Regions from separate parts of the Afifella aestuarii genome, predicted to be linked through region 1. Evidence: riboswitches for the same ligand, from Rfam matches in the RefSeq annotation. Region 1 holds a riboswitch; each other region holds the start of a gene.
The links. Region 1 has a riboswitch for cobalamin ahead of EO094_RS14635 (PocR ligand-binding domain-containing protein). Riboswitches for the same ligand answer to the same signal wherever they lie in the genome.
Positions count from the first base shown of each region.

Region 1 (7,524 bases):
TTGGCGGCGCCCTCGTCATCGATCGGCGCATCGTGCGCGGCCGTGATGGCAAGCCGCCGGAATTCGGCGCCATGGTTTTGGAGCCGGGTCATCCGTATGAACGCTATGGTCTTCACGGTACGTTTGAGGATCTTGCGGGTGGCAAGGCCGTCATCGCCGCCTATGCCGCGGAGACCGGAGAAGCGGCCGAAGATCTCAGCATGAGCCTTTTGCGCGAACGCGCTCTGGCCGGCGATGCACGAGCCGACGCGGCATTCGAGACGATGGGGCGCTACATCGCCCAGGCATTCGGGACGATGATCAATCTCACCGCCATCGAGCTTTGCGTCGTCGGCGGGGGCATCTCGCTCGCCGGAGGCTTTCTGCTGGACCGTATCCGTCGCCACCTTCGGGCAAACACCTGGCCGTATCTGGTTGATGATGCCCGGATCTTGGCGACCGAGCATGGTAACGATTCCGGTCTCATCGGAGCGGCAGCCATGGTGCGCCGCCGTCTCAATCCTGTGGCGGGCGAAAACGTCCCCGTCATCAAACCATCGGCATTCGTTTGAACGAGGTGACCGCCATGGCCCGAGAGCTGCAAGTTGAACTTCGAGGCGTGCGTAAGAAGTTCGGGGCCGCGGAGGTGATCCGCGGTGTCGACCTCGGTGTCGAGCCCGGAGAATTCGTCGTCTTCGTCGGACCGTCTGGATGCGGGAAGTCGACGCTCCTGCGCTTGATTGCGGGGCTGGAGGAGATCACCTCCGGCGACCTTCTGATCGAGGGGCGTTCGGTGAAAGATTTGTCGCCTGCCAAGCGCGGCATCTCGATGGTGTTCCAGTCCTACGCGCTCTATCCGCATCTGACCGTTGAAGAGAATATGGGCTTCGGCCTGAAGCAGGCGAAGGTCGAGAAGTCGGAGATCAAGCGGCAGGTCACGGAAGCGGCAGAAATGCTGCGCCTGTCGGAGCTTCTCCAGCGCAAGCCGCGGCAATTGTCCGGCGGACAGCGCCAGCGTGTCGCCATCGGTCGTGCGATCGTGCGCGATCCGAAGGTCTTCCTGTTCGACGAGCCTTTGTCCAACCTCGACGCAGCTCTGCGCGCCCAGATGCGCATCGAGATCGCGCGCCTGCATCGCGACATGGACGCCACGATGATCTACGTCACGCACGATCAGACCGAGGCGATGACGCTCGCCGACCGCATCGTGGTGTTGAACGAGGGGCGCATCGAGCAGGTGGGCACGCCGCTCGAACTCTATGGCAAGCCGAAGACCCGTTTCGTGGCGAGCTTCATCGGCAGCCCGCAGATGAACTTCCTGCCGGTGCGCGTCGCCGGAGCATCGGAGGGAAGTCCTTGCCTCAAGCTCCCGAACGGGGTCGAAATGGCTTTTCCGGAAGCGCCGGCGGCGGCGATCGATCGGGACGATGTCGTGCTCGGCATCCGTCCGCATGAGATCAAGTTCAGCCGCGAGAAGACCGAAGGTATTGCGGCCGAGATCGTCGTCGTCGAGACTTTCGGCAACCACACGCTTCTCTATGCCAATATCGGCGAGGATGATCTCGTGACCGTCGAGACGGCTGGGATCAGCGATGTGACGACGGGCGAGCGCGTTTGGCTGAGCTTCGATCCCGCCCATTGCCATTTCTTCGACGGGGATGGTCAGGCTCTATAGTTCGGGCCGAGGCTTTGACGGCATCGGCCACCTCCGTGCTCGAAGGGGTGTCCGGAGGAGGCGACCCAGAGGAGGTTGCTGGAGGGGACACGGGCAGTCCGCCTCTGTTGCAAAAATCCTGTACTGAAAGGCGCTATTCGTCCCGTGGGGTGATGCCTCTGAGGCCAGACGAAGAGGGTGTCGAGACCTGGCAACATGTGGCATTATGGCCGGATCGGGGCGCGGGCGCCTGTAGAAATCGTCATACATCGAAGTATTACCCTCCAATTCCGATGTAAATATTACGAATATTGGAGCTTCGAATGGCCGTTTTATGGCAAAAAGCAACCTGCACGCGCTAAAAATAAACCGAAAATAGAATTTTCTCCTATTGCCGGTGGGTAACGAAAGCGTTAGCGGCCTTGCCGACTTGACATATGCCTCTCTTAGCGCCAGTAAAAGCCCGTTACCGGTTTCCGAGCGCGAGAGTGCAAGGATGAAAAGGGAATACGGTGAGGCCTACCAAAAAGGGGCCGAAACCGTAGCTGCCCCCGCAACTGTGAGCGGAGAGCAGGGCTGGGAGTGCCACTGGCGCGAAAGTGCTGGGAAGGTAGCCCTTGCTTGGTGCCGCGAGCCAGGAGACCTGCCGGTGATGTGCGTCGGGCTGTGTGGGCTGTCGGCGTACAACGAGGGATGTCGGGGTCTGCATCCAGCGACGAAAATCACGGCGGGCAGCGCTTGCGCTTGCTTGTCATCTTTCGGCGTTGGGCAGGTCGGTCATCTTGATGGAAGAGCATTTCCCAACTCATAAGTGGCGGATCCAGGACTTCGTCGACGTCCCGACGTTGCAGAGGATCCAGGACACGTTTGCCAAGGCCATGGATATGGCGGCGGTGACAGTTGGTCGCGACGGGGTTCCCGTCACCAAAACAAGCAATTTCCAGCCTGTGTGTCGTTTGATGCGTTCCACCCCCGAAGGGTTGCGGCGCTGTCATGCATGCGATGCCTGCGGGGGCCTCGCCGCCTACCGGTCTGGCCGGCCGGCAACCTATGTCTGCCATGCCGGGCTCGTCGACGTCGCCGCGCCGATCATCATCGAGGACGAATATCTCGGCTGCCTCTTGTGCGGCCAGGTGATGCTCGAAAGTGAACGCGAGCGCACGATCCAGAACGTGCTCGACCGAAACGGTTCAATTGGCATTGCTCCGGCTGAACTCGAGGAAGCCGTCTATGCCATGCCGGCGGCCGATCGAGATCGCCTCGATTCCGCTGTCGAGATGCTGATGCTGGCGGCGAGCCACATCATCGAGATTGGCAAGACGAACCTGATCCAGGCGCGCCTCCTCAAAGAGGTGAAAGCCAAGGCGGCCACGGAAAAGGCGCTGCAGGATGCGCAGTTGCGGGCGTTGCAGGCGCGCGTCAATCCGCATTTCCTGTTCAATTCCTTGACGCTCATTGGCTACACGGCTTTCGAGGAGAAGGCGGTGAAGACCGAGGAGGTCGCTTATATGCTGAGCGACATCCTCCGCTACAGCCTGCGCAATCTCGCCACTTCGGTACCGCTCAGCGAAGAATTCGACATGATCGAACGCTGCTTGCGCCTCCACCAGCTTCGCTTCGGCGACCACCTGAGCATCGAAGTCGATCTCGACGAAAGCCTGCGCAATTGGCCGGTCCCGTGCATGGTTCTGCAGCCGCTTGCCGAGAACGCTATCGTGCATGGGGTGGAAGCGCTCTCGCGGCCGGTGCGTGTGCGCGTTTCGGCCCGGAGGGTAGGCGATCGCGGCTTGATCGAGGTTTATGACAACGGCGCGGGGATGAGTGAGGCTCAGGTCGCCGCGCTCAACAACGATCGTTGTGTCTTGCAGCAGGCGGAGCGCAGCCGCGCGGCTCTCGGACTGCAGAGCGTTATCACCCGGCTCGACAGCGAGTACGGCAACGACTTCGATCTAAAAGTAACAAGCAGATTGAATGAGGGAACCCGAATTGAGCTTTCCTGGCCACTCGGCGACTATGCGCAGCTCGAAAATGCTTGAGCTCGCACGCACTGAGCGTTTTGCGTCCATGTTTCAAGGCGCTTTTCAGCAGGAGTCCTCGGTTCGGCCCGGCCTTTTGGTGGCCGACGACACGCCCATCATTCGCTCGACGGTCAGCCGCGTCGTGGCGGCGGAGGCGCTCGACTTCGCCAATGTCTGGGAGGCCAAGAACGGCTCCGAGGCGGTGGAGCTGGCGCGGCGCGAGCATCCTGAGCTTATTCTGATCGACATCAAGATGCCTGGCGTGGACGGGTTGGAAGCGGCGGCGATCATCAAGGCCGAGCTGCCGCGCACGCGGCTCATCTTCCTCACGGCTTATGATGAATTTGCCTATGTGCAACGCGCTCTCAAGATCGGTGCGCTCGACTATCTTCTGAAGCCGATCCGTCCGGCGAAGCTTGGCGAATTGTTGCGGAAGCTCCACGGTGAGATCTGCACGGAATTGAGTGCGTCCTCGTCCGCCTCCGATGCGGAGATCGCGCGGGACGTGACGTCGGCTGCCACGCCCTGTGCGCCGGAGAGAGATCCGGTCAAGCGTGCGATCGCCTTCATTTCCGAAAACTATGCCGATGAAAACATGTCGCTCTCGGCTGTCGCCAATGTCGCGCATCTCAGCCCGTCGCACCTTGCGCACCGTTTTCGCGAATGTGTCGGCATCAGCTACAAGCAGTTTCTCACCGAGAAGCGCATCGAGGCGGCCAAGGATCTGCTCTTGACGACCGACACGACCAACGAAGCGGTCGCCGAGCAGGTCGGCTATGCCAACGTCACCAATTTCTATCGCCTGTTCCAGCGTGAGACAGGCATGACGCCGGCGCAGTTCCGCCGAAGCGAGAAGGAGCCGGTGCCGGACGCGCAATGATCTTCGCGCCGCCTATTTCTGGGGCGGCGCGCCTGTTTTGTCTTCACGATCATGCATGGCGATGCCAATCGGCGTCACGAACATCGGGTGAGACGGCAGCTTCGTCGGGATTCCGGTCATCTCGGCCACGATGTCGGCCATGCCGGGCATCCCGCTGGTGCCGCCCACCAGATGGATGGTCTTGACGTCGTACGGGGCGATGTGGCGGGCGACGATGCTACCGACCTTCTGCATAACCGGTCTGACCAGCGGATAAAGTGAACGGGCCCTTTTTGGGTCCTTTTTGATGTCTTCCGCCTCCTCGAAAGAAACGCCGAGAGCGCCTGAAAGCACCAGCGTGAACTGGGTCCCGCCAGTCGCCTCGTCGGCCGTATAGACGACTTCGCCATCCTTGAAGATCGCAACGCCCGTCGTGCCGCCGCCGACGTCGACCACCGCCCCGTCCTTGATCTGCAGGAGGGCATTGGCCGCTGTCGGTTCATCGACGAAATGCTCGCATTCGAGCCCTGCACCGATGACGACATTCTGCGTTGCCTTCACCTCCGCCGGCGCAACGCCAGGAGGGTAGGAGGTCGCCGCACTCTCGAGCGCGAAGCCGAGATCCGCCTCAACCTCCGCCTTCATGCGCGAAAGGATCTGCATGGCGCCGATGAAATCCACCACGAGGCCGTCCCGCACGATCTGCGCGAATTGATAGCGCCCGGCGAGCGGCTGTCCGTCCTCGTCGAGAACGACGAGGACGGTATAGGCCGTGCCGAGGTCGACCCCGACATGAACCCGGCCCTTGTAACCCTGCCGAGCCGGCGTCTTGTTGAAGACGCTGACTGCACGGGCGAGGATGTCGTCGGCGTGGCTGTTCATCGTTCCTGCCTCACGCGGCTTCTGCTCTCGCCTTTTCGGTCAGGCGAAGTGTGTCGATGGCGATCATCTTTTCCTCGTCGGTCGGCACGACCATGGCCGCCGTCCTGGAATCACGGGTGCTGATCCGCCCGTCGTCGCCCGGCGCCTCGTTGGCGTCGCTATCGATGGCAATGCCGAGGAAGCCGAGCTTCTCGCAGATCCGCGCTCGCATCGAGGGGCTGTTCTCGCCGATGCCTGCGGTGAAGACCAACGCATCGAGCCCGCCCAAGGCGGCTGCATAAGACCCGATATATTTCCGCGTCATGTAGGCGAACATCTCAAGCGCGAGCTCGCAACGTTCGCAGCCACCCTCGGCGCGTTCCTCAACTTCTCGCATATCGTTGCTAATGCCTGAGACGCCGAGGAGACCGCTCCGTTTGTAAAGCATGGCCTCGATATCATCGAGGCTCATGCCGAGTTGCTTGTTGAGATAGAAGATCAGCCCCGGATCGACGTCACCAGAGCGCGTGCCCATCATAACCCCGGAAAATGTGGCGAAGCCGATGCTTGTATCGATCGAGCGTCCGTTCTCGATCGCGTCGATCGTGACGCCGTTGCCGAGATGGCAGATGACCATTTTGAGCTCGTCCACGGGTCTGCCGAGCATGTCCGCCGCCATCTGATTGACGAAGCGGCACGACGTTCCGTGGAAACCGTAGCGACGAATCCGGTGCTCGCTATAGAGCTCGTATGGCAGGGCGTAGACATGCGCATATTCGGGCATGGTCTGGTGGAAGGCGGTGTCGAAGACGACCACCTGCGGTACGTCCGGCAGCAATCTGCGCGCCTCCACGATGCCGACGAGATTCGGCGGGTTGTGAAGCGGGGCGAGCGGGACGCATTCTTCCAGCTTGGCGATGACTTCGTCATTGATCACCGAGGATTTGACGAAGGTGTCAGCGCCATGAACAGCGCGGTGGCCGACCGCCGTGACATCGCTGATGTCGTCTATGACCCCGACCTCCGGGTCGAGCAGGAGGTCGATCATGGCCGTGAAGGCCGTGTGATGGTCCGGCACTGGCACCACGCGGACATGTTTCTCTCCGTGAGCGGTATGTTCCAGCCGTGAGCCCTCTTCGCCGATCCTGCTGACGAGACCTTTGGCGGTGACGATCGTGAGATCGGTGGTGTAGAGCTGGTATTTCAGCGTCGAGCTGCCGCAATTGATAACCAAAATCACCGGTGAACACTCCGCAAGCATGGCCGCACTACCTCTGCGAGGCGTGGGGCGCCGGTTTTCGTTGAGCCGTGCCGCATCGCGGCCGTTGGCGAGGGATGTCAGAGGCTGGCCAGGACGCGCCCCACGATCTGGCGAATGAACTCGTTGTCGTTGGAGACGCCGCTGCCAGCTTTCTTGGCCGCATCGGTGGAGAGGACGACCTTGATTGCCTGCTCCTCGGCCGCGTTCTTGAAGATCTCGTAGGCGTCGAGGATCTGGTTGATGTGGAAGTGGTGAGAGACGAGGCTCGTCGGGTCGAGTCTTCCCGCCTGGACCATCTTCAAAAGGACCGGCACCGTGCTGTTGTCGACGACGCCCATGCGCAGAGTGATGTTGCGCGTCCAAAGCGTTTCGCTGTGCAGTTCGGTGCTCTTGTGGAAGATGCCGATATTGGCCATGCGGCCGCCGGCGGCGAGGATCTCCTGCGCCAGCTGGAAGGTCGCCGGATTGCCGATCACCTCGATGACCGCGTCCGCGCCGCGCCCTTCGGTGAGCGCCATAACCTTCTCGCGCGCCTTGCCGTCTTTGTTGTTGATGATATCCGTGGCGCCGATTTCGAGAGCCTTGGCCAGGCGATTGTCGTCCAGGTCGATGGCGATGATCCGGGCCGGCGAGTAGAATTCCGCGGCGAGGATGGTCGCCAGTCCGACGGGCCCCGCACCGATGACGACGAGCGCGTCGCCGAGGCCCACCTCCGCGCGTTTGACACCGACTTCGAGGCCGGTCGGCAGAATGTCGGCCAGCATCAAAGCGGCCTCTTCGTCGACGCCGTCCGGAATGCGAAAGAGGCTCGAATCGGCAAGCGGAATGCGCGCATATTCGGCCTGCACGCCGTCGATCGTGTTGCCGAGTAGCCAGCCGCCGCGTTCGCAGC
Region 1 is NZ_SAUF01000005.1:85,450-92,973, forward strand. Features, by position in the region: gene EO094_RS14625 (ROK family protein) at 1-551, shown strand, start outside; gene EO094_RS14630 (ABC transporter ATP-binding protein) at 566-1,654, shown strand; cobalamin riboswitch at 2,087-2,298, shown strand; gene EO094_RS14635 (PocR ligand-binding domain-containing protein) at 2,419-3,669, shown strand; gene EO094_RS14640 (response regulator transcription factor) at 3,662-4,531, shown strand; gene eutJ (ethanolamine utilization protein EutJ) at 4,544-5,392, opposite strand; gene EO094_RS14650 (acetate/propionate family kinase) at 5,403-6,611, opposite strand; gene EO094_RS14655 (zinc-binding dehydrogenase) at 6,710-7,524, opposite strand, start outside.

Region 2 (7,524 bases), on a different contig from region 1:
TCGAGCCGGCGCCGACCGTATAGCCGTTCGGTTCGTAGACGATCGCCGACGGGCGCTCGGAGGCCGGAACCTCTTCGGTCGCAAGCCGCGCCTCCATCTCCCGCACCAACGCCTCCGCCCGCGCCTCCTGGCCGAGCTCGGCGCCGACGCGGCGGATCTGGGCCTCGATGTCGGGAAGCGAGCGCGGCACGTCGAGTTCCACGACATCGACGCCGATCCGCTTCAACAGATCGACGGTGACGCGCTTCGTATAGCGCCCGGCAAAGACCATGTCGGGTTTGTAGCGCATCACCTCCTCGGCGAGGCCGCGATTGCGCGGAAACGCGCGGGCCTCCTCGGCGAGGTTCGACATGGAGGCGTCGCGCGAGAAATAGCTGAGTGAGGCGATCTGATCGGGATCTGCAAGCCGCATCAGAAGCTGATCGGCACACAGATTGATCGAGACGATGTGCTGCGGCCTCGCCGCCGCCGGAGGAGCATCGGCGACGGCGAGGACCGCAACGGCTGCCAGACAATACGTGAGCCAAGGCCCAGGCATTAGAATGTCAGCCGAACTCCGGCATAGGCGCTGACGCCTTCCCGGTCATAACCCCACTGATCATAGGCCTTTTCGTCGAGGAGGTTCTCCACGCGCCCGTAGATCTGGGTGTTGTCGGTGATGTCGTAGGAGGCGGCGACATCTACGAGCGTGTAGGGATCGAGGGTGAGCGTCTCGCGGTTCACGTAAAGGGCGTCGGTCCACACCCAGTCCTTCTGCTCGCCGTTGTAATCGACCGACACGTTGACGTTGGCGCGGCCCTGAAGGAAGGCGTAATTGACGACGAGACTGGCGACGTTCTGCGGCCGGCGGATCAATTCGTCGCCGGTCGGGTCCTCGCCGTCCGTATAGGTGTAGGAGCCTGTCACCGTCAGATTGTCGATCGGCTCCACCGTCAGGGCGACTTCCACGCCATCGATCTTGGATTCTCCCGGCTGGTTGATCGAGGACTGGCCCGAGCCGGTGATGAGGTCGGAGATCTCCTGATTGAAATAGGTGACGTCGAGCGAGGCGCGGTTCGCCCAGAAGGCCTGCGTGACGCCGACGTCGAAACCCTTCGCCTCTTCCGGCTCGAGATCCGGATTGCCGCGATAGGTGTTGGTGTAGCCGTAGAGTTCGAAGAGCGTCGGGTTCTTCACGCCGGTGCCGTAGGAGGCGTGGAGCTTGGTGCCGGTCTGGCGGAAATTGTAGGCGCCGGTCAGCCGGTAGGTGGTGGCATCCTCGAAGACGTCGTTCAGGTCGTGGCGGAGGCCCGCCGTCAGCGACAGGTCCTCAAACAGGCTCAGCTGATACTGGCCGATGAAACCCGTCGAGGTGATGGAACGATCGAAGGACGACCAGGCGCTGTCGGAGACGGCGCTGTCTTCACCCCGCTCGACCCCAAAGGTGAGCGTATGCCCGGCATTGGCGATGGCGGGCGTATCGAACATGAAGGTCGAGCGGTAATCGAACTGCAGCCGCTCGCCTTCGTAAGTGCTGGTCACCGTGGTCGGGTCGAGATCGCGATAATCGCGGTTCTGATCGGTATAGGAGATGCCGGCGAGCTGTTCCCAATGACCGTCGAGGAGCGTCACCTTCGCCTGGGCGCGGGTGAAAAGCTGGTCGCCCTTCATGTCCTGATTGGAATCGAGCGGGCCGGTATGGCCGACGGAGGGCAGAAACCCTTCCGAATCGAGATCGGTGCGCAGGCGCGTGTAGCGTGCAACGCCTGAAAGGTTCAGCCAGTCGGTGACGTCGACGCCGCCCTTGGCGAAGAGGGTGCCGTTTTCGTAGCCGTCGTCTTCCCTGTTGCCGAGGCGTTCATCGGCGACCGAGACGCCGTCGGTGCGTACGCCGGAGGCGCCGGCGAGAAAATCGTAATTGGCGCCGGCCGTGCCAATGGTGGCGTTGCCGCTCAGCGTCTTGTGCGAACCGGCTTCGAGGCGGCCCGTCAGATGCGTGCCGGGTTCGGCGCGCCGGGTAATGATGTTGACGACGCCGCCGATCGCATCGGAGCCGTAGAGCGCGCTCTGCGGCCCGCGCAGCACCTCGATGCGCTCTATGTTGTCCGCAAGAAGATGCGCGAAATCGAATTCCGAACCGCGCGCCGGGTCGTTGACGGGGATGCCGTCGACGAAGATCTTGGTCTGGTTGCCTTCAGAGCCGCGGATCCGAAGCTGCGTGAACTGGCCGCGTGGGCCGGCCGCGTTGACGATCACACCCGGCACCTGGCGCAGTGCTTCCGTCGCGTCGTGGATGTTCTGCTGTTTCAGCTCCTCGCCGGTGATGACGGTCACGGCGCTGCCGACCTCCGTGAGCGGCGTCGCCGTCAGGTTCGCCGTGACGGAGAGTTCGGGGAGTTCGATGACGTCATCGTCCTGCGCGGCGGCCGGAGAGATGCCGGCGGCGACGAAAAAGCCGGCACAAACGGCGACGAAGCGTTGCGGCGGAACGCCTTCACGCGAGGGGCGGGAGAAAAACACGGGACGACCTCAAGGGCGGCGCACGGCCGGTTGGCACATCACCGCGATCGAGGACGCTTCATGGGCGCGTGCGCATGAAGTCTACCCCATCGGCACACCCCGACCGACGTGACCGCGCGTGACCACGGTTGACGGCAGGTCTCCTGACTTGCGGGTCATGATCGCGTCGCCGCCTTCCCGGTACCCTCGGGGCCAGTGGCATTGTGACGAGCGATTCACCGCTCACAGTTGCGGGGACAGTCGCGGATTTGAGCATCGCCCGCACCGCGTTCCCTTTTGAGCCTCCAAAGAGGCACCGTCGAAAGGACGGGACCACGATCGCGACCGTCGCGTCAAGATGAATCGCAGGCGCATGGGCTTGATTGGAAGTCGCTTTCGCTTTTGGCGGCGGCGGATGAAGCTTGCCGATGGCGCCCAGCGGCGCGGCCTCCTGCGAGAATGGATGGCTCTGGGAGAGGGGCAAAAGGCCGCAGAGGCGGGGCGCACACGGGGCCTTCGCCGGGTTTCGTGGGGCTTCCCATAGGTCGGGCGGATAGATTGGGCCTCAGAGGTTGCGCCTGAGCGATCGGCAGAAAGTCCGCCTTGACGGTGTGCGCTGCGGTGCGCTTGAGGCGGGAAGGTGCTCAGGCCCTGCGCCCCTTGGGCGAGGTTTGCGCGCCTTCTGCGGCGCCGGCGAGGCAGGGCAGCTTAAGCGCTTGGGATGGGGAGGTCTCGACATGGTCATCGCAGCAGAACATTTGCGTGCTGAAACGGCGGGGAGCGCGCAATGAACGCGCCGGAGAAAAGCCCGGAGAACGTGTTGGGGCGTCCCGCCAACGGCTTTACCCGACTGATCGACTTCGTCTTTCCCGGCGACGCCAATCACCATGGCACGCTCTTCGGCGGCATCGGCCTTGCGCATATGGACAAGGTCGCCTTCCTCGTCGCCTCGCGTTACGCGCATGTCGACTTCGTCACCGCGTCCTGCGAGCGCATCGATTTTCACGTCCCAGCGCATGTCGGGGAAATCGTCGAGCTGACGGGAAAGGTCGTTCGCGTCGGCCGCCGTTCGCTCGGCGTCGAGGTCGATCTCTTCGCCGAGGCGCCGCTGTCCGGCGAACGGCGCCTGTCGACGCGGGGCATCTTCAATATGGTGGCTGCTGATACGCTGGAGCGATATGGCGGCGCGCTGCCACCCCTGTCGGACGAACCCGAGATGCCGGTGTCTGAAAGCGGCTCCTGCGAAATCGTCTTTCCCGATCAGACGAGCCATTACGGCAGCCTCTATGGCGGCCACGTCCTTGCCGCGATGGGCAAATCCGCGTTCGTCGCAGCGACCCGACATTGCCGAAAAATCGTCGTCATGGCCGCCTCGCAACGCGTCGATTTCATGGATCAGGTCGTCGCCGGCGAGATGATCGAGCTCAACCCCTCGATCGTGGCGACCGGGCGCTCCTCGATGACCGTCGAGGTGACGATGATTGCCGAGGCGCTCCTGTCGGAAAACCGCCGGCTGTGCGGCAAGGGGACGTTCGTGATGGTCGCCGTCGACGAGGCCCACCGCCCGGTTGCGATCGCCTGAGCGCTTTTTGGGATTTAATGGGGGGCCGTCGGTCGGATGAAGCGAGGCGGGCGCGAGCCTCAGTCGTTTCACGGCGCCCGATCCACGAGCGCACCCTGCCGTCAATAGGCGACCACGAGGGGGATTCTCGTTCTTCAGCCCGCGATCCGGGCGCAGATCTGGCGCTGCGGTCCTGGGCCTTTCGGGGCGCGGCGGGTCCGCATCACTTGGCGAGGCCTTTCATCCGCCCCCAATGCGATCGGTTGACGGCAAACGGTTGCGGGCTCGTTTTTCGATCGGGTCGCGGCTATTCCTGGGCCATAGTGTCGGACAGACGGCGCCAATGGCGGGCGGTATGGAACGGATCACCATCACTCTCGAAGAAGACCTCCTCAAGGAGATCGACGCTTTGAGCGAAGAGCGCGGCTATCAAAGCCGCTCCGAGGCGTTGCGCGACATGGCCCGCGAGGTTCTGGCGCGCGAGGCGACCGAATCGGGAGAGCCACTCGGCAACGACCAGCTCTGCTACGGCTCACTCACCTATGTGTACGATCACGCGATCCGCGACCTGCCGAACCGGCTTACGGACAATCATCACGCGCATCATGCGCTGTCGATCGCCACGACGCATGTGCACATCAATGCACAGAACTGCCTCGAGGTGTCGCTTCTCGCCGGCACTGCGGGGGATTTGCGCAAATTTGCCGACAGTGTCAGCAGCCAGCGGGGCGTGCGCTACGGCAAACTCCACATCATCCCGCTGATCGGACGGCTGAGCGGCCCCCTGACGGGAGCCTTGGCGGCTGGAGGGGACGCTTCCCCGCATTCCGGCGGGTCTCACGATGACCACGAGCATTGAGCGGCCTTTTCGCCGCTAACACCATTCCGCCCACGTGAAGACTGAGATCGAAACGGCGGAGGGGGGAAGCCGCATGGGCGGTCGTTTGACCCTGCGAAACGCCATGCTTTTTTTCGGGGACCCGCAGGGCAGGGTCCCTGCCGGCGGGGTTGACACGTAGGGGAAGTATGAGGGTACTGAAATAGTTCATACTCCGTCCTTTCTCCCCCAAGGCCGATGTTTAAAACTCTCCGCGTGATCGCGTTCTGTGTGGGCGCAGCCCTTTCACTCGTGCCGCATGCGTCGGCCTCAGCCGGTGCGACCCTCACCTTTTCGTGGCCGGTCAATGTCGGCTGGCTCAACCCGCATCTTTATTCCCCGAACCAGATGTTCGCGCAGAACATGGTCTACGAGCCGCTGGTGCGCTACCGCGCCGACGGCACGCTGGAGCCGTGCCTGGCGCAATCCTGGCAATCTTCGGACGACGGCAAGACCTATACGTTCAAGCTGCGCAAAGGCGTGACCTTCTCCGACGGAGAGGTGTTCGATGCGGCGGCGGCCAAGGCCAATTTCGACGCCATTCTGGCCAATCGATCGCGCCACGCCTGGCTCGAGCTCGCCAACCAGATCGTTTCCGTCGAGGCCGTCGACAGCGACACGCTCAAACTGACGCTGAAGGACAGCTATTACCCGCTGCTGCAGGAGCTCGCGCTGCCGCGTCCCTTCCGTTTCATCGCACCTTCCATGTTCAAGGACGGCGGCACGAAGGACGGCATTCTCGAGCCTATCGGAACCGGCCCCTGGAAGCTTCAGGAAACCCGCCTCGGCGAGCGGGACGTGTTCGTGCGAAACGACAGCTATTGGGGTGAAAAACCGGCTTACGAGAAAATCGTCGTGAAGGTGATCTCCGATCCGAACACGCGGGCGATCGCCTTCGAGACCGGCGAGATCGATCTGATTTACGGCGTCGATGGGCCGATCACCCCCGATACCTTCGAGCGCTTTCGGCAGATGGGCATCTACACGACGGAGCTCTCCGAGCCCTACGAAACCAAGATGCTGGCGCTCAACACCAATCGCGGCGCGACGCGCGACCTCGCCGTACGCAAGGCGATCAATCACGCCGTCGACAAGGACAAGATGATCTCCACGGTGCTGTACGATACGCAGCTCCGCGCCGACACGCTCTTCGCTCCCAACGTTCCCTATGCCGATATCGGCCTGAAGCCGTACCTCTTCGATCCGGAAGAGGCGAAAAGGCTGCTCGAAGAGGATGGCTGGCACGCCGAAAGCGACAGGGCGATCCGCGAGAAGGACGGCGAGCCCTTGGCGATCGAGCTCTGCTTTCCGGGAACGGATGCCGTAGCGAAATCCATGGCAGAAATCATCCAGGGCGATCTTCGCAAGGTCGGCATCGACGTCAAGCTGACGGGCGAGGAAGAAAGCAGCATCTATGCGCGCCAGCGCGACGGCCGCTTCGGGATGATCTTCAACATGACCTGGGGCGCGCCCTACGATCCGCATGCGTTCGTGAGCTCCATGCGCATCCCCTCGCATGCCGATTACGAGGCGCAGCAAGGCCTCGCCGATAAGGCGAAGATCGACGCCGAAATCGGCGAGGTCCTCGTCTCGACGGATGAAAAAGCCCGCCAGGAGCTTTATCGCGACATCTTCACCCGCCTGCACGAAGAGGCCGTCTATCTGCCCCTGACCTATGTCACGGCGATTGCCGTGGCGAAGCCGGAAGTCGGCGACGTGCCTTTCGGCGCCTTGTCGAGCGAGATCCCCTTCGATCGTCTCAAGCCGCAGGAGAATTGATCTCCATGGCGGGTTTCATCCTGAAGCGGGTTCTGCTGCTTGTCCCGATGCTGTTCGGCGCCTCGCTCGTCATCTTCCTGCTCTTGAGGCTCGGGCCGAGCGATCCGGCGATGGATTATCTGCGGCTTTCGAAAGTGCCGCCGACGCCCCAGGCGCTCGAAGACGTGCGCCAGATGCTGGGTCTCGATCAGCCGATTTTCGTTCAGTATTTCGACTGGTTGAACAACGCCTTGCACCTCGATTTCGGCGTCTCCTTCGCGACGCAGCGGCCGGTTCTGCCGGACCTTCTGCACTACCTGCCGGCGACGCTTCAGCTTGCCGGCGTGGCGCTCGCCCTGACCCTCGTCATCTCGATCCCCCTCGGCGTCTGGGCGGCGCGCTACCGCGAGCGCTGGCCCGACCAGGCCGTGAGGCTTCTCGCCTTCGTCGGCGTCTCGATGCCGAATTTCTGGCTCGGCTTCCTGCTGGTGCTCTTGTTTTCGGTGGAGCTCGGTTGGCTGCCGTCCATGGGCCGCGGCGGCGTCTCGCACATCGTCATGCCGGCCATCGCCATTTCCTTCATGTCGCTCGCGATCAACGCGCGCTTGCTGCGTGCGAGCATGCTGGAAGTCGCGGGCCAGAGGCATGTGCGCTACGCAAGGCTGCGGGGGCTTTCTGAGCGAAAGGTCGAGCGCTCCCACATCCTCCGCAACGCCTGGCTGCCGATCATCACGGCGATCGGCATGCATATCGGCGAGATGCTCGGCGGCACCTTGATCATCGAGAGCATTTTCGGCTGGCCGGGTGTCGGGCGCTATGCCGTGTCCGCCGTCCTCAACCGGGATTATCC
Region 2 is NZ_SAUF01000002.1:458,496-466,019, forward strand. Features, by position in the region: gene EO094_RS10565 (ABC transporter substrate-binding protein) at 1-538, opposite strand, end outside; gene EO094_RS10570 (TonB-dependent receptor plug domain-containing protein) at 538-2,499, opposite strand; cobalamin riboswitch at 2,616-2,814, opposite strand; gene EO094_RS10575 (acyl-CoA thioesterase) at 3,266-4,060, shown strand; gene nikR (nickel-responsive transcriptional regulator NikR) at 4,395-4,898, shown strand; gene nikA (nickel ABC transporter substrate-binding protein) at 5,115-6,695, shown strand; gene nikB (nickel ABC transporter permease subunit NikB) at 6,701-7,524, shown strand, end outside.
Region 2: linked by a shared signal. The riboswitch ahead of EO094_RS10570 (TonB-dependent receptor plug domain-containing protein) and the one ahead of EO094_RS14635 (PocR ligand-binding domain-containing protein) in region 1 are both predicted to bind cobalamin.

Region 3 (7,524 bases), on a different contig from region 1:
TATTCGATGAAGAGGCCTTCGCGGCGCATGCCGAGCCGTTCGCAGAGGTGCTGCGAGGGATAATTGGTGTCCTCGACATAGGCATAGAGACGGCGCGCGCCTTTTGTCGTGAAGAGATGCGCGAAGAGGGCGCGGGCGGCCTCCGTCGCATATCCCGCGCCGGAGAAAGCCTTGTTGAAGTTCCAGCCAAGCGCATAGGTGTCGTCGCCTTCCAAAACGGCGAAGAGATCGCCGATCATCTCGCCCGTGTCGCGAAGGCAGACGGCGACATCGCTGTCGCTTTCGGCGCGCCTTTTCACCTCGTCTTCCGCCGCGGCGAGATCGGCGAGACGCATGGAGAAAAAGCAGCTGACCGCCGGCTCCTGCAAATAGGCGAAGAGGCTGGGCGCGTCGCGCTTCTCGAAACGCCTGAGGATCAGCCGGTCCGTCTCGATAGGCTGCATTTGTCCCTCTCTACGCGGTTGGCGCTGTGTCTCGATGAAAGCGAGGCCTGGCGCGCGATCGTGTCAGCGGTGCGGCGGCGCCTCAGATGCCGATGCGGGTCAGGTCCGTATCGAGGGCGAGGATTTCGCCGACGGGGCGGCCGGGCTCGAGGGTCGGAGGGACGAGCCGCATCGCCGCATTCGGGATGTCGGTCGCCATGGCGACGGCCTCTTCGAGGGGGAGGCCGACATGGAAGACGGCGTTCCTGAGGCAGGTGAGAAGGTCGACATGGGCGCCGGCAAGAGCGCCCGCCGCATTGACGAGGGCCCCATCGCGGACGCGAATTTCCTCGCCATAGAGGACGAAATGGTCGGGCCCGCCGACCGTCGCCATGGCGTCGGAGACGAGGAAGGTGCGGTTTCTGAGCGGACGGGCGCGGCAGGCGATCGCGACCATCGGCCAGGAGACATGATGGCCGTCGACGATGATGCCGGCATAGGCGTCGCTCGCGAGCGCCGTGCCGAGGAGGCCGGGCGCGCGCGAGGTCATGGGCGGCATGGCGTTGTAGAGATGCGTGAAGCAGGCAATGCCCGCGGCAAGGCCAGCCTCCGTCTCCGCGGCATCGGCGGCGCTGTGGCCGGCGGAGACGACGACGCCCATCGCCGCGATTTCACGGATGAGGTCCGGGGGGACGATTTCCGGCGCGAGCGTCAGCATGACCGGGATATCCGCGGCGCGAAGACGTTCCAAGATCGCCAGGGTGGCGCGATCCATCGGCCGCATATGGGTGGCGTCGTGGGTGCCCTTGCGCTCCGGGTTGAGGTGCGGGCCTTCCAGATGCAGGCCGAGGAGACCCGGCATGCCCCAGGCCTCGATCACCGCCTCGGCGGTCGCGCGCATGCGTTCGGCCGTCGTGGTGATGAGGGTCGGCATCAGGAAGCCGGTGCCGAGGCGCCGCTGGGCTGCGATGATCGTCTCGATCGCGGCGGGGCTCGCATCGGAATTGAGCATGACGCCGCCGCTGCCGTTGACCTGAAGGTCGGTGAGGGCGGGGATGAGGAGATGCGGGGTGAGATCGGGCGTCTCACGCGGGCCAAGCGGCCGGATGCGGTCGATCGCGCCCGCCTCGATCTCCACGGCAAGGCCGGTCTCAAAGCGGCCATCCTTCCAAAGACGGGTCGGAGCGATAAGGCGGGTCACGAGACGAGATCCTCTGAAAGGCCGGGGCGAAGCCGATGTGCAGCCGGCGCGGAGGCTGCGAAATGCCAAGGGTTCGGACGCTCTGTCCGGCCGGCGCGCGAATGGACCGGAGATACGCGCGCCGGCGGGTGCCGGCAAGAGAAGCGGCGGCTTCAAATGCCTCGCTCATGCAAGCTTCGGCGGCAGGGAACGCGATTGCGGTTGCCAATTGCCGCAAGGCGTGGTTCAAGGGCGTGATGACCCCGCGCGTAGAGGCGTTCGTCGCCGTCGGTGGTCACAAGCAACTTTCCGTATCGATCGTTGCCCCGAAGGCGCCCGTTGAGGCGTAAGCTCCCGGCAGCTGATCTACGCAGGCTTCCAAAACCAAGTGACACAGCTCGCGCCGGCCGTCTCAGGCTGGCCGCGACGAGAAAGCTCATATTGACACTTTTCAATGAACTCGGCCTCGCCGAGCCGATCCTTCGTGCCGTTGCCGCCGAAGGCTATACCAATCCGACTCCGATTCAGGAGCAGGTCATCCCGACCATGCTTGCCGGCCGCGATCTTCTCGGCACGGCGCAGACGGGAACCGGCAAGACGGCGTCCTTCGTGCTGCCGCTGCTCGACAAGCTCAGCCGCACCATGGTGCCGGCCGCGCCGCGCACATGCCATGCCCTCATCGTCGTGCCGACGCGCGAGCTTGCCCAGCAGGTCGCCGACAGCGTGCGCAATTATGGGCGCTTCGTGAACATGTCCTCGGCGGTCGTCATCGGCGGCGCCCGGCCCGGACCGCAGGTGAAGGCGCTGTCGCGCGGTGTCGATTTCATCATCGCGACGCCTGGCCGTCTTCTTGACCATATGCAGACCGGCGCCGTCCGTCTCGACCAGACCAACGTCGTCGTGCTCGACGAGGCCGATCAGATGCTCGACCTCGGCTTCATGCCGGCGATCCGCAAGATCCTGGCCAAGATGCCGCGCGAGCGCCAGACGGTTCTCCTCTCGGCGACGATGCCGCCGGCGATCCGCAAGCTCGCGGGCGATTTTCTCCACCAGCCGGCGGAAATCTCCGTCGCCCCGGTGTCGCGCCCGATCGAGCAGATCGCACAAAGCGTCATCAACGTGGCGAGTGCCGGCAAGCGCGACATGCTCGTCGATCTCCTCGGCGCTGCCGATATGGAGCGGGCGATCGTCTTCACGCGCACCAAGCGCGGTGCCGACAAGGTGAGCCAGCATCTCGACAAGGCGGGCCTGCGCTCGGCGGCGATCCACGGCAACAAGAGCCAGAATCAGCGTGAAAAGGCGCTCGGTGCCTTCCGCAACGGCCGTGTCGCCGTTCTGGTCGCCACCGATATCGCAGCGCGCGGCATCGACATCGACGACGTTTCGCATGTCGTCAATTTCGAGCTGCCGAACGTGCCGGAAGCGTATGTGCACCGCATCGGGCGGACCGCGCGCGCCGGCAAGAGTGGCATCGCGATCTCGCTGTGCGATCATTCCGAGCGGGGTCTTCTGCGCGATATCGAAAAGCTGATCGGCAAGAGGATCGACGCGCATGGCGCGGCCCCTCGGCGTGAGGCAGTCGCGAACCAGGCCGGGGCCGAGGTAGTCGGTGAAACCGATGAGGCGCCGTCTGCAGGCGTGCGCCAGCAGGCGGGCGAGCGGCGCGACGAAAGATCACGCCAGCCCGGCAAGCGCAATTCTCCCTCACGCAACCGCCGGCGTTCGGGCAACAAACCCGCGGCCTTCGAAGCTCGCTCCGATGGGCGCAACGAAGGGCGGAGCGAAGGGCGGAATGAAGGCCGCAACGGCGACGCCCCGAAAGGCGGCCGCAACCGCAGGCCGGAAGGTGCCGAAGGAGGCCGTTCGGCCAAGCGGGCCGAGGGCGGCGCGCCCAAGAGCCGCAAAGGTGGCTCGGATGGCCGGCGTGACGGGGCCCGCCGCGACGGCGGCCGCGGCAACGAGGGCGCCCAGGCCGGTCTGGAGCGGATGCTGCGCAAGAGCAGCAAGCCAAAAACCGGGGCGGGCGACAAGCAGGTCGCCGCGCGCTGAAGACAGCGACGCCACGCAAGTTTGAGAGGGCCGGCCGCCATGTGCGGTCGGCCTTTTTTGTGCCCTCGGGCACCCTTCGGCGTGGTCCGTTGCCGGCAAAGGAACGCCGTGTCGGGCATGGCTGCTCAACGTGCACGGCATTGACAATTATGGCCATTCGCCGGCAGATGGGGGCGTCAACGGTTTCCGGACGCAAAGCGACCGGATTAAAAGGGAACACGGTGAGGCGTACCCAGCAGGGACCAAAACCGTGGCTGCCCCCGCAACTGTGAGCGGCGAGCAGGGCTTCAACATGTCACTGGCGCATTGGCGCTGGGAAGACGAAGCCATGCTGTGACCCGCAAGCCAGGAGACCTGCCGCTGACGCGCGACGCCGGGCCACCGGTGCCGCACCGCAACGGACGCCGGGGTGAGCGTCTGGCGGTGGAACGGCGCCAGGAATCCGATTTGCGCCCAATCCTCGCCAAAACCCCGATCGTCCTTTCCGCATCACTGTCGCGGTTCGTCCGCTGCAGTCATTGGAGAGACGATACGAATGAACCTTCGTAAGTTTGCCTGTGCCGCCCTCACATCGGCGGCGTTTCTTCTTCCCGCCGCAGCCGAAGCGCATTTTCAGCTGATCTATACGCCCGAGGTGAATCTCGCCGAGCCGGGCGACGTGCCGCTGAAGCTCATCTTCTGGCATCCCTTCGAGAACGGCCATGTCATGGATATGGGCGCGCCGGAAGAGTTCTACGCCGTCTTCCGCGGCAAGAAGATCGATCTCAAGGACAGCCTGAAGCCGATCTCCTTCGAGGGGCTGGAAAACAGCGCGCAAGCCTTCGATGCCACGCTGCCGGCGAAGCGCGCCGGCGATTACACGCTCGTCGTCGTGCCTCAGCCCTATTACGAGGAGAGCGAGGACATCTACATCCAGCAGATCGCCAAGGCCTATCTGAACCGGGCGCAATTGCCGACCGATTGGGCCGAGCCCAAAGGGCTTGCGACGGAAATCGTGCCGCTCGATCGCCCGACCAACATTCTGGCCGGCTCCACCTTTACGGGCCGCGTCCTGTCGGAAGGCAAGCCGGTCGCGGGTGCCGAGATCGAAGTCGAATACATGGCGGCCGAGCCCTCCATGGACGAGAACAAGCCCACCGAACCCAAAGCCTCGCCGATGCCGGGCGGTGCCGTCATCGCGATGAGCGACGAGAACGGCTACTTCACCTTCGGCGTCCCCAAGGCCGGGTTCTGGGGCTTTGCCGCGCTCGGTTCGGGTCCGAAGACGGAGTTCGAGGGCAAAGAGCTCTCGCAGGACGCCGTCATCTGGGTGCGCGCCTACGACGTCGAATGACGGCAGGAGGGATCGATGCATATTGTCGACGGAGCTCTCGCCAATGACGTCGTCATCGGGGGAGCGGTGTTGGCGGCCGGGGGCATTGCGCTCGGCCTCAAATCGCTGACGGCGGAAAAGATGCCGGCCGCCGGGGTGTTGAGCGCGACGTTCTTCGTCGCCTCGCTCATCCATGTTCCGATCGGTCCCTCCAGCGTGCATCTCATCATGAACGGTCTGGCCGGGCTTGTGCTCGGCTGGGCCGCCTTTCCGGCGCTGTTCGTCGGGCTTCTTCTGCAAGCGGTGTTCTTCGGCTTCGGAGGGCTCACCGTGCTCGGGGTGAATACGCTCAACATCGCGCTGCCGGCAGTGATCGTCTATTATCTGTGCCGGCGGGGGATCGCCTCCAATTCGCTGACGGTCGCCGCGATTTCAGGCGCCATCGGCGGGGGGCTCGCGATCGCGCTGACGACTGCGTTCGTGGCGATCGCTCTGGCGCTGTCGGGCGACGAATTCATCCCGGCCGCCAAGCTCGTCTTCTTCGCCCATATCCCGATCATGATCATCGAAGCGCTGGTGACGGGGGCGGCCGTGGTTCTCGCCCGCCGTGTCAAGCCGGAGCTCTTCGCCACTTTCAATCGATCCGCTGCCGAGGAGGTCGCGCTATGAGAAAGCTCTGCGCAGCCCTCGTTTTCCTGGCTCTTCTGCCCGCGTCGCAGGCTCTCGCCCACAAGGTCATCGCATCCGTCTATGCGTCCGGCGATGTCGTGGAAGGCGAGGTCGGCTTTTCCAACGGCGACATGGCGAAAGATGCGACGGTCGAGGTGTTCGACGACAACGGCAACAAGCTCGGCGAGACGGTAACCGACGAGACCGGCGCCTTCACCTACAAGCCCGAAAAGGCGGTGCCGCTCGTCTTCAAGGCCAATCTCGGCGCAGGCCATGTGGCGCAGGTGCGGATGTCGGCCGAGGAGTTGCCGGAGATCGGCGGTGCGGAGGCCTCATCGCCGGCGCTGGTCGCTGCCGAAGCTGCGGCCGGTGCCGCCGAGCCGGCGTCTTCCGGCGACGGGACTGTGGGGGCGACCGCCCAAAGCTCCGGCGTCGATCTCGCCGCGCTTCTTGAAGCACAGCACGAGATGATCACCGAAGCGGTGCAGAAACAGGTGATCCCGCTCAGGCGCGATATCGACGCCTATAAGGAGAAGCACGACATGCAGAGCATCCTCGGTGGGATCGGCTATATCTTCGGCATCTTCGGCGTCGCGTTCTATATCGCGGCCCGGCGCAAGATGACGGCGGCCTGACGATGAGCCACGTTCTCTCAGCCGGACGGCGCGCGCTCACCGATACGGGCGAGGCCAAGGGCACGCTGATCGATGGCATCGACGTGCGCACCCGCATCGTCGTTGCTGTCGCCTTCGCCATCGTGATGGTGAGCCTGCAGGATCTCGCCGTTTTGGCGACCGGGCTTCTGGCGGCGTTCTTCCTGATGCTGTCGGCGCGGCTGCCGGTCGCCCGGACGCTCAAGCGCATGGCGATGATGGACAGCTTCATCATCTTCCTGATCGCCATGCTGCCCTTCACCGTGCCAGGTGATGCGATGTTCACCGTCTTCGGCTTTGCGGCGAGCTGGCAGGGGCTGCGGCAGGCGGCGGAGATCGCGCTGACGGCGAATGCCGTGATCCTCGCCTTGATGGCGCTCGTCGGCTCCACCGAGCCGGTGACGCTCGGCCATGCGCTGCGGCGTTTGATGGTGCCGGAAAAGCTCATCTATCTCCTGATGTTCACCGTGCGCTATGTCGACGTCCTGCAGCAGGAATATCAGCGTCTGCGCATGGCGATGAAGGCACGCGGATTTCGCCCCTCGAACAACCGGCACACCTATCGCTCCGTCGGCTATCTCGTCGGGATGATGCTGGTGCGGGCGATCGAGCGGTCGGAGCGCATTCTCGGCGCCATGAAATGCCGGGGCTTTACCGGCCGGATGCCGCTGTTCGACACGCTCGCCTTCACCTACCGCGATGTCGTGTTTGCGACGGGCGTGACGGTCTTCCTCGCCTGTCTCATCGGCGCGCAGGCGATCCGCTGAGGCCATGACGCATGTCTGAACTCATCGCCCTTTCAGATATCCATTTCGCCTATCCTTCGGGGCCGCCGGTCCTCAAGGGCGTCGATATGTGTCTGATGCCGGGCGAGAGGCTGTGCATCGGCGGGCATAACGGTGCGGGCAAGTCGACGCTTCTGCACATCATCGTCGGGCTGTTGCGGCCGTCGCGCGGCCGCATCACCGCCTTCGGGGCTCCGCGGCGCGAGGAGAAGGATTTCCACGAGGTGCGCTGTCGCGCGGGCTTCGTCTTCCAGGATCCCGACGATCAGCTCTTCTGCCCGACGGTCGCGGAAGATATCGCCTTCGGGCCGCTCAATCTCGGCAAGAGCCGCGACGAGGCGATGGCGATCGTCGATGAGGTTCTGGAGCGGCTCGATCTCGTCAGTTTCCGCGACCGCATCACCCACAAGCTCTCGGGCGGCGAGAAGCGGCTCGTCACGCTCGCCGCCGTTCT
Region 3 is NZ_SAUF01000001.1:803,649-811,172, forward strand. Features, by position in the region: gene EO094_RS03645 (GNAT family N-acetyltransferase) at 1-443, opposite strand, end outside; gene EO094_RS03650 (N-acetylglucosamine-6-phosphate deacetylase) at 526-1,623, opposite strand; gene EO094_RS03655 (DEAD/DEAH box helicase) at 2,044-3,651, shown strand; cobalamin riboswitch at 3,815-4,027, shown strand; gene EO094_RS03660 (DUF4198 domain-containing protein) at 4,187-4,984, shown strand; gene cbiM (cobalt transporter CbiM) at 5,000-5,632, shown strand; gene EO094_RS03670 (cobalt ABC transporter permease) at 5,629-6,267, shown strand; gene cbiQ (cobalt ECF transporter T component CbiQ) at 6,270-7,052, shown strand; gene EO094_RS03680 (energy-coupling factor ABC transporter ATP-binding protein) at 7,064-7,524, shown strand, end outside.
Region 3: linked by a shared signal. The riboswitch ahead of EO094_RS03660 (DUF4198 domain-containing protein) and the one ahead of EO094_RS14635 (PocR ligand-binding domain-containing protein) in region 1 are both predicted to bind cobalamin.

Region 4 (7,524 bases), 680 kb from region 1:
CATCGTCGGTCCGGTGACCGGTGCGGCTCTCGGCGCATCTTCGGAAGTGATCGCCCTGTCGGTTGCCGCCGGCGTGGTGAAGTCGATCTCCGTGATGATCCTGACCCCGTTCCTTGCCAAGATGGCAGGCCTCAACAACCCGGCCGCAGCGGCTGTGTATGGTGGTCTCATGGGAACGACCAGCGGAACAGCCGCCGGATTGGCTGCTACCGATCCGCGGCTGGTTCCTTATGGTGCGATGACGGCGACGTTCTACACGGGCTTTGGCTGCCTGGTCGTCCCCTCACTCGGTTACGCGGCGATCGTCGCCCTGGTTGGTTGAACCTTTTGCCGAAGGACCAGTCAGGGTTTCATCCTGCGCAACACACCTGAGAATGAAACACCTGAGACAGTGTTTCAAGCGATGGTGCTACGAATAGGGTTCCGGAGCACGAACATGTGAACGACGTTCGCGTTCCGAACCTGCAGCCGCCGGCTCGTCTCCTTCACAGAGATGCCGGCGGCGCCAACGCTCCAAGGGGCAGATTATGACGACGATCGAGATCCGCGCGGTTCATCAGCGCTTCGAGACCTTCGAGGCCTTGAAGGGCATCGACCTGACGCTGGACGAGAAGCGTATCGGTATCGTCGGCTCCAATGGTTCGGGCAAGAGCACGTTCGCCCGGCTCTTGAACGGACTTCTCATCCCCACCTCCGGACAGGTTCTCGTCGACGGCCTCGATACGGCCAAGTCGGGTAAGGCGGTTCGTCGCAAGGTGGGTTTTGTCTTCCAAAATCCAGACAATCAGATCGTCTTCCCGATCGTGGAAGAAGATGTCGCCTTCGGCCTTAAGGGGCTGAAGCTTCCCGCAGCCCAGCGTGGCGCCCTCGTCGAAGAGGTGCTCGACCGCTACGGGCTCGGACCTTTTCGTTCGCATCCCTCGCATACGCTGTCCGGCGGACAGAAGCAGCTTCTGGCCCTGGCGGGCGTCCTCATCACGCGGCCTGATTGCGTCGTTTTTGATGAGCCGACGACGCTCCTCGATTTGCGCAACGCCAGGCGGGTTGCGAAGGTCATCGACGAGATGGAAGAGACCGTCATCGTCGTCACGCACGACTTGCCGCTACTGGAATCATTCGACCGCGTCATCGTCTTCGACCAGGGCAGGGTGATTGCCGACGACGCGCCGAATTCCGCCCTCGCGCGCTATGTGGAGCGTATGCAATGAGGTCTCGCGGAGAGATATCCTCGTTCCTCCATGAGCTGCCGGCGGCTGCCAAGCTCCTGGTTCTGGCGGCGGCCGGCACAGGGCTCGTCCTCGTCGGCAGTCTTCCGGTTCTCGCCGGCGCATTTCTCGCGACGCTCCTGCTTTATTGGCTTGCAGGCATTTCGCAGCGGCAGGCGTTCCAGCAATTGCGCCCTCTGTTATGGCTGCTGGTAATCCTCTTCATCGTCCAGGGCGTCTGGCAGTCATGGGAGGTCGCCGCTCTCGTTGTCTTGCGGATCTCGACGCTCATCCTTCTGGCCGCGTTCGTGACCCTGACGACGCGCACCGATGCGCTGATCGCGGCTGTCGAAAAGGCGCTGACGCCGTTTCGGCGTTTCGGCGTCAATCCCGCCAAGGTCGGGCTCGCGTTTTCTCTGGCGCTCCGGTTCATCCCGGTCATCGCGCAGCAGGCGAACGATATTCGCGACGCGCAGCGGGCGAGGGGGCTTGGAGCCAATCCCCTCGCGCTCGCCTTGCCGCTTATTGTCCGAACCCTTCGAATGGCCAGCGATGTTGCCGATGCGATCGATGCGCGCTCGCCCTACAGTGATCACTCCGGCGACGAAGGCGAGCTGCCGCCGCGCTTCGTCCTTGAGCCGAATACGTCCAATGCGAGGATGTCATGCAACGACGCGGAACCACAACTAAAGACATAGTCTATATCGCTCTTTTCGCGGCCTTTATGGCTGCGCTCGGGATTTTCCCGCCGGTGATGCTGCCGCTGATCGGCGTGCCTCTCACGGCTCAGTCGATGGGGCCGATGTTGGCTGGTGCCATCCTCGGGGCGCGTCGGGGAGCGCTGTCGATCCTGCTCTTCCTCGCGCTTGTAGCCGTCGGATTGCCGCTCCTTGCCGCCGGTCGCGGCGGTCTCGGCGTCTTCTTCGGTCCGACCGCCGGTTACCTTTTCGGGTGGGTCGCGGCCGCCTTCGCCGTCGGCGTTTTGCACGAATGGGGCTGGAACCGACTCAATGTCGTCACGTCGTTCGTCTTTTGCGCGCTCGGCGGCATCGTGGTTCTTTATGCGATCGGTATCCCGTGGACCGCGGTCAATGTCGGCCTGCCGCTGACGAAGACTGCGATCGCCTCGGCGGCCTTCATTCCGGGTGACCTCGTCAAAGCTGGTCTCGCCGCCATTATCGCGGTGTCCGTGAAGCGGTCTTATCCGATCATTCAGCGGACGGCATAGACGGCGGGTTTGCGCGAACGGGGCGGTCAGCCGAGATAGAGGAGGCCGGCCGCCACGAAACCCGCAAGGCCGATGAGGGTCGGCACGATCGTGCCGCCCTTCCACACGGCGATCGTGAAGGCGATGACCACGCAGACGATTGCGACCACCGACCCGACGAGGGGTGCGCCGTGAAACAGGCCCTGGCCTGAGCGCAAAGCCGATGTCGCGACGATGCCGCCCAGAATGCCGTAGCCTGCCCGGTCGAAGAATTCGCGGATGCGTTCGCCACCGATCGCCTCTCGGGCAAACAGCGGCACGAGTCGCAACAGCAGCGTCCCAAGGCCGGCGCCGGCCGCCACCGCCCAAAGCTGCCATTGAGAGAGAACGTCAGGCATTTCCTTGTTTTCCTTGATCGACCAGCATGCTGAGGCCTGCCACGATGAGAGGCAGGACGAGGAGCGCGGATGCGCCCATGAAGGGCACGCCGAGCGGCACGAGAAGTGCGCCGAAGAGAGCGTTCACCATCAAAGGGCGCAGCTTCTTCTGGCGGGCGATCAGCGTGGCGAAATAGATCGGGATCATGGCGCCCAAAGTCGCGCCGACGATGACCGGCACGGAGGCTGCGAGCTGATGGCCGGCCACGGCGCCGATGACGGCGGAGAGCGAGCACATGCCTCCGACCATGCCGCAATAGAGAATCGGCCGTGGAGGCGGCTCTTCCATGAGGCGGGGGAGGATGACGGCGAAGGAGCTTGCCGAAATCAGCCCGACGCCGCCCAAAGCGCGCCAGAATGTCGTCTCCGGCAAGCGCGCCAGGACCGAGGCGACCATGACGATGAAGCGGAGATTGACGATGATGACGGCGACAACGGCCGCGGCCCAGGCCCCGGCGGTTGCGCCCTCGCTCGTCAGGATCTGCATGGCGGCAGCCTGAGCGGGCGCGGCGACCGTGAGGCTGGTCATCAATGCGGTCTGCACGGCGTTAAGGCCAGCTTCAGCGCTGAGCTGGCCGACGCCCATGAACATCACGAGGAAAGTGAGAATCACGACGAGAGCGTCACCGACGGCGATACGGAAAACGTGTCCTGCGGACGCCTCTTCGTCGCTGGAGAGGTCTGGGGAGTCTGTCATTGCATCGGGGGAGGGCGTATCTCAATGTAGAATATCAGCCACCCCTTTATTCCAGCTTATATATTGTGTCCAGAAAAACTAATCGAAATGAAGATACTTCATCTCGGCATGATATCGTGCGCCGATACATATGATAACAATCAAGTTGCTTTCGACTCAATATCGAGGGCGGGTGAGAGGTCGTCGCGAATATTTCTGCGTTCGATCATGTTCTGCACATCCGCTGCGGCGTGGAGACGCCTGATTCTGCGCGGAGCTGGGCGCGCTGCGAATCTCTTCGTGAACCCCGCCTTCGAGGTCGAACGGCGATCGTTTTCGATTCTGTTCGTGTCGATAGAAGCGGGAGCGGCGTGTGAATGGCCAGGCGACGTTGCCCTGGCCAGACCGTTCCGGGTGCTCACAGTTTTTGGCACCCACCGTGAAGACACGGTTTCGACGGGATCGTGGGATGAGAAGAGAAGGAAGGTGGCTCCCCGGGCCGGACTCGAACCAGCGACCCAGCGGTTAACAGCCGCTTGCTCTACCAACTGAGCTACCGGGGAATTGGGGCGCGATATACCAAACTCATCGGGCATTGCAAGCATCCTTTCGCAGCCCATTTTTGACGCATGCAAAACAGGCAGGAAGCTGAAGTGGTAAAGAACGACAGGAAGCGGCGCTCGCGCCTCCATCTTTTTGGCCGGCAGATGCCTCTGCCGCACAGCCCGCTTCTGCGTGTCGGTATAGGGATTCTGCTGGTTCTCGGCGGTCTCTTCGCCTTCCTGCCGGTGCTCGGCCTGTGGATGCTGCCGCTCGGGCTGATCGTGTTGTCGATCGATATTCCCGCGGTGCGGCGTTGGCGGCGGCGGTTCACCGTGTGGATCTACACGCGCTATCCGAGCGTGGCGCGGCGATTCGACGTGGCCGCGCCCGCAGGAAATGGCCGCGGGAAGGGACCCGTTGCCGGAAAAATCGATTCGCAAACACCGTTCGTTTCGCCGGGCGAGACCCGCTTGAGCGAAACGGAGCGATCGGCGGAATCGCGCTTGCGACAGTCTTCCGATTCCGTTTAGTCTTTGAAATGGTTCCGGTTCCCGAATGGTGCACAGCACCTGGGGATCAAAAGGGAATGCGGCAGGGATGACCCAGATCGGGATCCCTCATCCGCAGCTGCCCCCGCAACTGTACGCGGCGAGCCCCCCTGCATAAGCCACCGGCAACGGGAAGGCGCAGATGGGGCGGAGACCCGCAAGCCAGGAGACCTGCCGGACCAGGGCAACTCGAACGCCGTCGGAGGGACGGCAAAGGGGATAGCATGCAAAGTTCCGGAACATTTCCGTCGGCGATTCCATCCAGGGCTCGAGCCGGGTGCGCCGCATTGATCGCCAACGATCTGCGCACCGTGCAAAGCGGTTTCGCTTCCATACGCGGGCGGTGTCTGCCGCCTGATCTTTCAGAAAACGCATCTTTGCCGCGCTGCCATTGAGGCAGTCATGTTTCCTCACGTTCAAGGCATGGCCGTGGGTCATGCGGCCTTTGTTGCGACCGGCTGGACGGTAAGCATCCGACCGCTCGCGTCGTCTGCCTTGCCCCTGGCGCGGAAACGCTCCGCGAAATCCTCATGATAACCACGGCACTCGTTTTGGGCGGCGCCCGCTCGGGAAAAAGCGCCTATGCGGAACGCCTCGTGGAGGAAAGCGGGCTCAACCCCGTCTACGTCGCGACGTGTCCTCCCGCGGACAACGATGCGGAGATGGGTGAGCGTATCGCCGCACATCAGGCCCGGCGCGGACCGGCATGGCGCACCGTCGAGGAGCCGGTCGCGCTTGCGGACGTCCTCGCCCGGGAGGCCGCGCCGGAGCGCGCCCTGCTCGTCGACTGCCTCACACTCTGGCTTTCCAACATTTTGTTCGCCGAAGAGGACATTGCCGTGCGTACGCGCGACCTCTGCGCAGCCCTTGCCGCGGCGAAAGGCCCCGTCGTCCTCGTCTCCAACGAGCTCGGCCTCGGCATAGTCCCCGACAACGCCCTGGCTCGTCGCTTCCGCGATGCGCAGGGCCGTCTCAACCAGGAAATCGCCCGCTCGGCGGAGCTGGTCGTCTTCATGGCGGCCGGACTGCCTCTGGCACTGAAAGGACAGCTTCCTTTATGACAAACCCTTCGGAACGCATTCCCGCGACGATCATCACCGGCTTCCTTGGAGCCGGAAAGACGACGATCATCCGCCACATCCTCGAAAACGCGAACGGCAGAAAAATTGCCCTCATCGTCAACGAGTTCGGCGATACGGGCTTCGATGGCGGGCTTCTATCCGATTGCGGCAGCCCCGCCTGCGGTGAGGAGGATATCGTCGAGCTCTCCAACGGCTGCATCTGCTGCACGGTGGCGGACGACTTTTTGCCGGCGATGGAGGGGCTCCTCGCACGCGGCCAGGCGCTCGATCACATCGTCATCGAGACCTCGGGGCTCGCTCTTCCGCAGCCGCTCGTCAAAGCCTTCGCCTGGCCTGCGGTCCGCGACCGGGTGACCGTTGACGGGGTGGTGACCGTCGTCGATGCCGAGGCCGTCGCGGCCGGGCGTATGGCGAGCGACGAAGCGAAGCTCGTCGCGCAACGCGAAGCCGACCAGTCGCTCGACCATGACGATCCGATCGAGGAATTGTTCGAGGATCAGCTGCGCTGTGCCGATCTCATCATCCTGTCAAAGAGCGATCTCGTTGATGAAGCGGGCATGCTGCGCGTGGAAAAGCGCGTCGGAGAGGACAAGCGCGTCGCTGCGTCGCTCATCCGTGCCACACACGGCATCGTGCCGCCGGAGGTCCTCCTGGGTGTTGGGGCCGGGGCGGAGGACGACAGCGAGACCCGGCTTTCGCACCATGAGATGGAAGGCGAGGAGCACGAGCACGACGATTTCGATTCCTTCAGCATCGCCGTGACCGCGTCGGACAAGGCCGAGGCCGAAGCACGCATCACCAAGGCGCTCGCCATGCCTGGCGTTCTGCGCATCAAGGGTCGCCTTGCGATCGACGGCAAAAAGGTGCCGCTGGTCGTCCAGGCCGTGGGTCAGAGGCTGGAGAGCTGGTTCGACCGCGGCAACGGTGAATCGTCGGGCGAGCCGAAGCTCGTGGTGATCGGCCTGTCCGATGTCGATCGGGCAGCCGTCACGGAGGCCCTCGGAGGCTGAATTGCATATCTTCAAGGGCCAGATTCGGGGGCTCGACGCGGCCTCCGAAGCGGTTGATCTCGATCAGAGCCCGGGCGACATCGTCATCCTTTCCGCAGCCGACACCGAGATTGCCGGGTTGGCAGCGGCGGCGAGCCGACTGCCGGATGATTTTCCGGCCATTCGACTCGCCAATTGGATGTCGCTCGCGCATCCCTATTCGGTCGATCTCTATGTCGAGAAAGTGCTGGCCGAGGCGAAGCTGATCGTCGTTCGGCTTCTCGGCGGCGTCGGCTATTGGCGCTACGGCGTCGAGGAGACGCTGCGGATCGCGCGCGGCTCAGGCGCCAAAGTGGCGCTGATGCCGGGCGATACCAAATGGGACGGCGACCTTGCGGCCGAGGGCACGCTCGGCGCCGACGAAACGCGGCTTCTCTGGTCCTATCTGGTCGAGGGAGGGGCGGAGAATTTCGAAAACGCGTTGCGGTTCTCGGGCCATCTTCTCGGGTATGACGAGGCGCCTTCGCCACCGAAGAACGTGCCGGCTTTCGGCGTCTACGAGGGCGGACGGAAGCTTGAGGGCGAGGGGCCGACTGCGGCAATCGTCTTCTACCGCGCCCTCGTGCAATCGGGTCAGACGGCGCCGGTGGAAGCGCTTTCTGCGGCTCTTGCCGAACGGGGGCTGCGGCCGCTTCCGGTTTTCGTCTCAAGCCTCAAGGCGGCGGCGGACAAAGAGTTCGTAACGGGGCTGTTTCAGGAACACGATCCTGCGCTCATCCTGAACGCCACCGCCTTCGCACTCGGCAAGACCGGCGATCCGTCTGCCGAGACCGTTCT
Region 4 is NZ_SAUF01000005.1:769,750-777,273, reverse strand. Features, by position in the region: gene madM (malonate transporter subunit MadM) at 1-322, shown strand, start outside; gene EO094_RS17730 (energy-coupling factor ABC transporter ATP-binding protein) at 528-1,208, shown strand; gene EO094_RS17725 (energy-coupling factor transporter transmembrane component T family protein) at 1,205-1,903, shown strand; gene EO094_RS17720 (biotin transporter BioY) at 1,930-2,433, shown strand; gene EO094_RS17715 (AzlD domain-containing protein) at 2,460-2,810, opposite strand; gene EO094_RS17710 (AzlC family ABC transporter permease) at 2,803-3,546, opposite strand; tRNA gene EO094_RS17705 (tRNA-Asn) at 4,013-4,088, opposite strand; gene EO094_RS18980 (hypothetical protein) at 4,179-4,598, shown strand; cobalamin riboswitch at 4,597-4,809, shown strand; gene cobU (bifunctional adenosylcobinamide kinase/adenosylcobinamide-phosphate guanylyltransferase) at 5,147-5,677, shown strand; gene cobW (cobalamin biosynthesis protein CobW) at 5,674-6,708, shown strand; gene cobN (cobaltochelatase subunit CobN) at 6,710-7,524, shown strand, end outside.
Region 4: linked by a shared signal. The riboswitch ahead of cobU (bifunctional adenosylcobinamide kinase/adenosylcobinamide-phosphate guanylyltransferase) and the one ahead of EO094_RS14635 (PocR ligand-binding domain-containing protein) in region 1 are both predicted to bind cobalamin.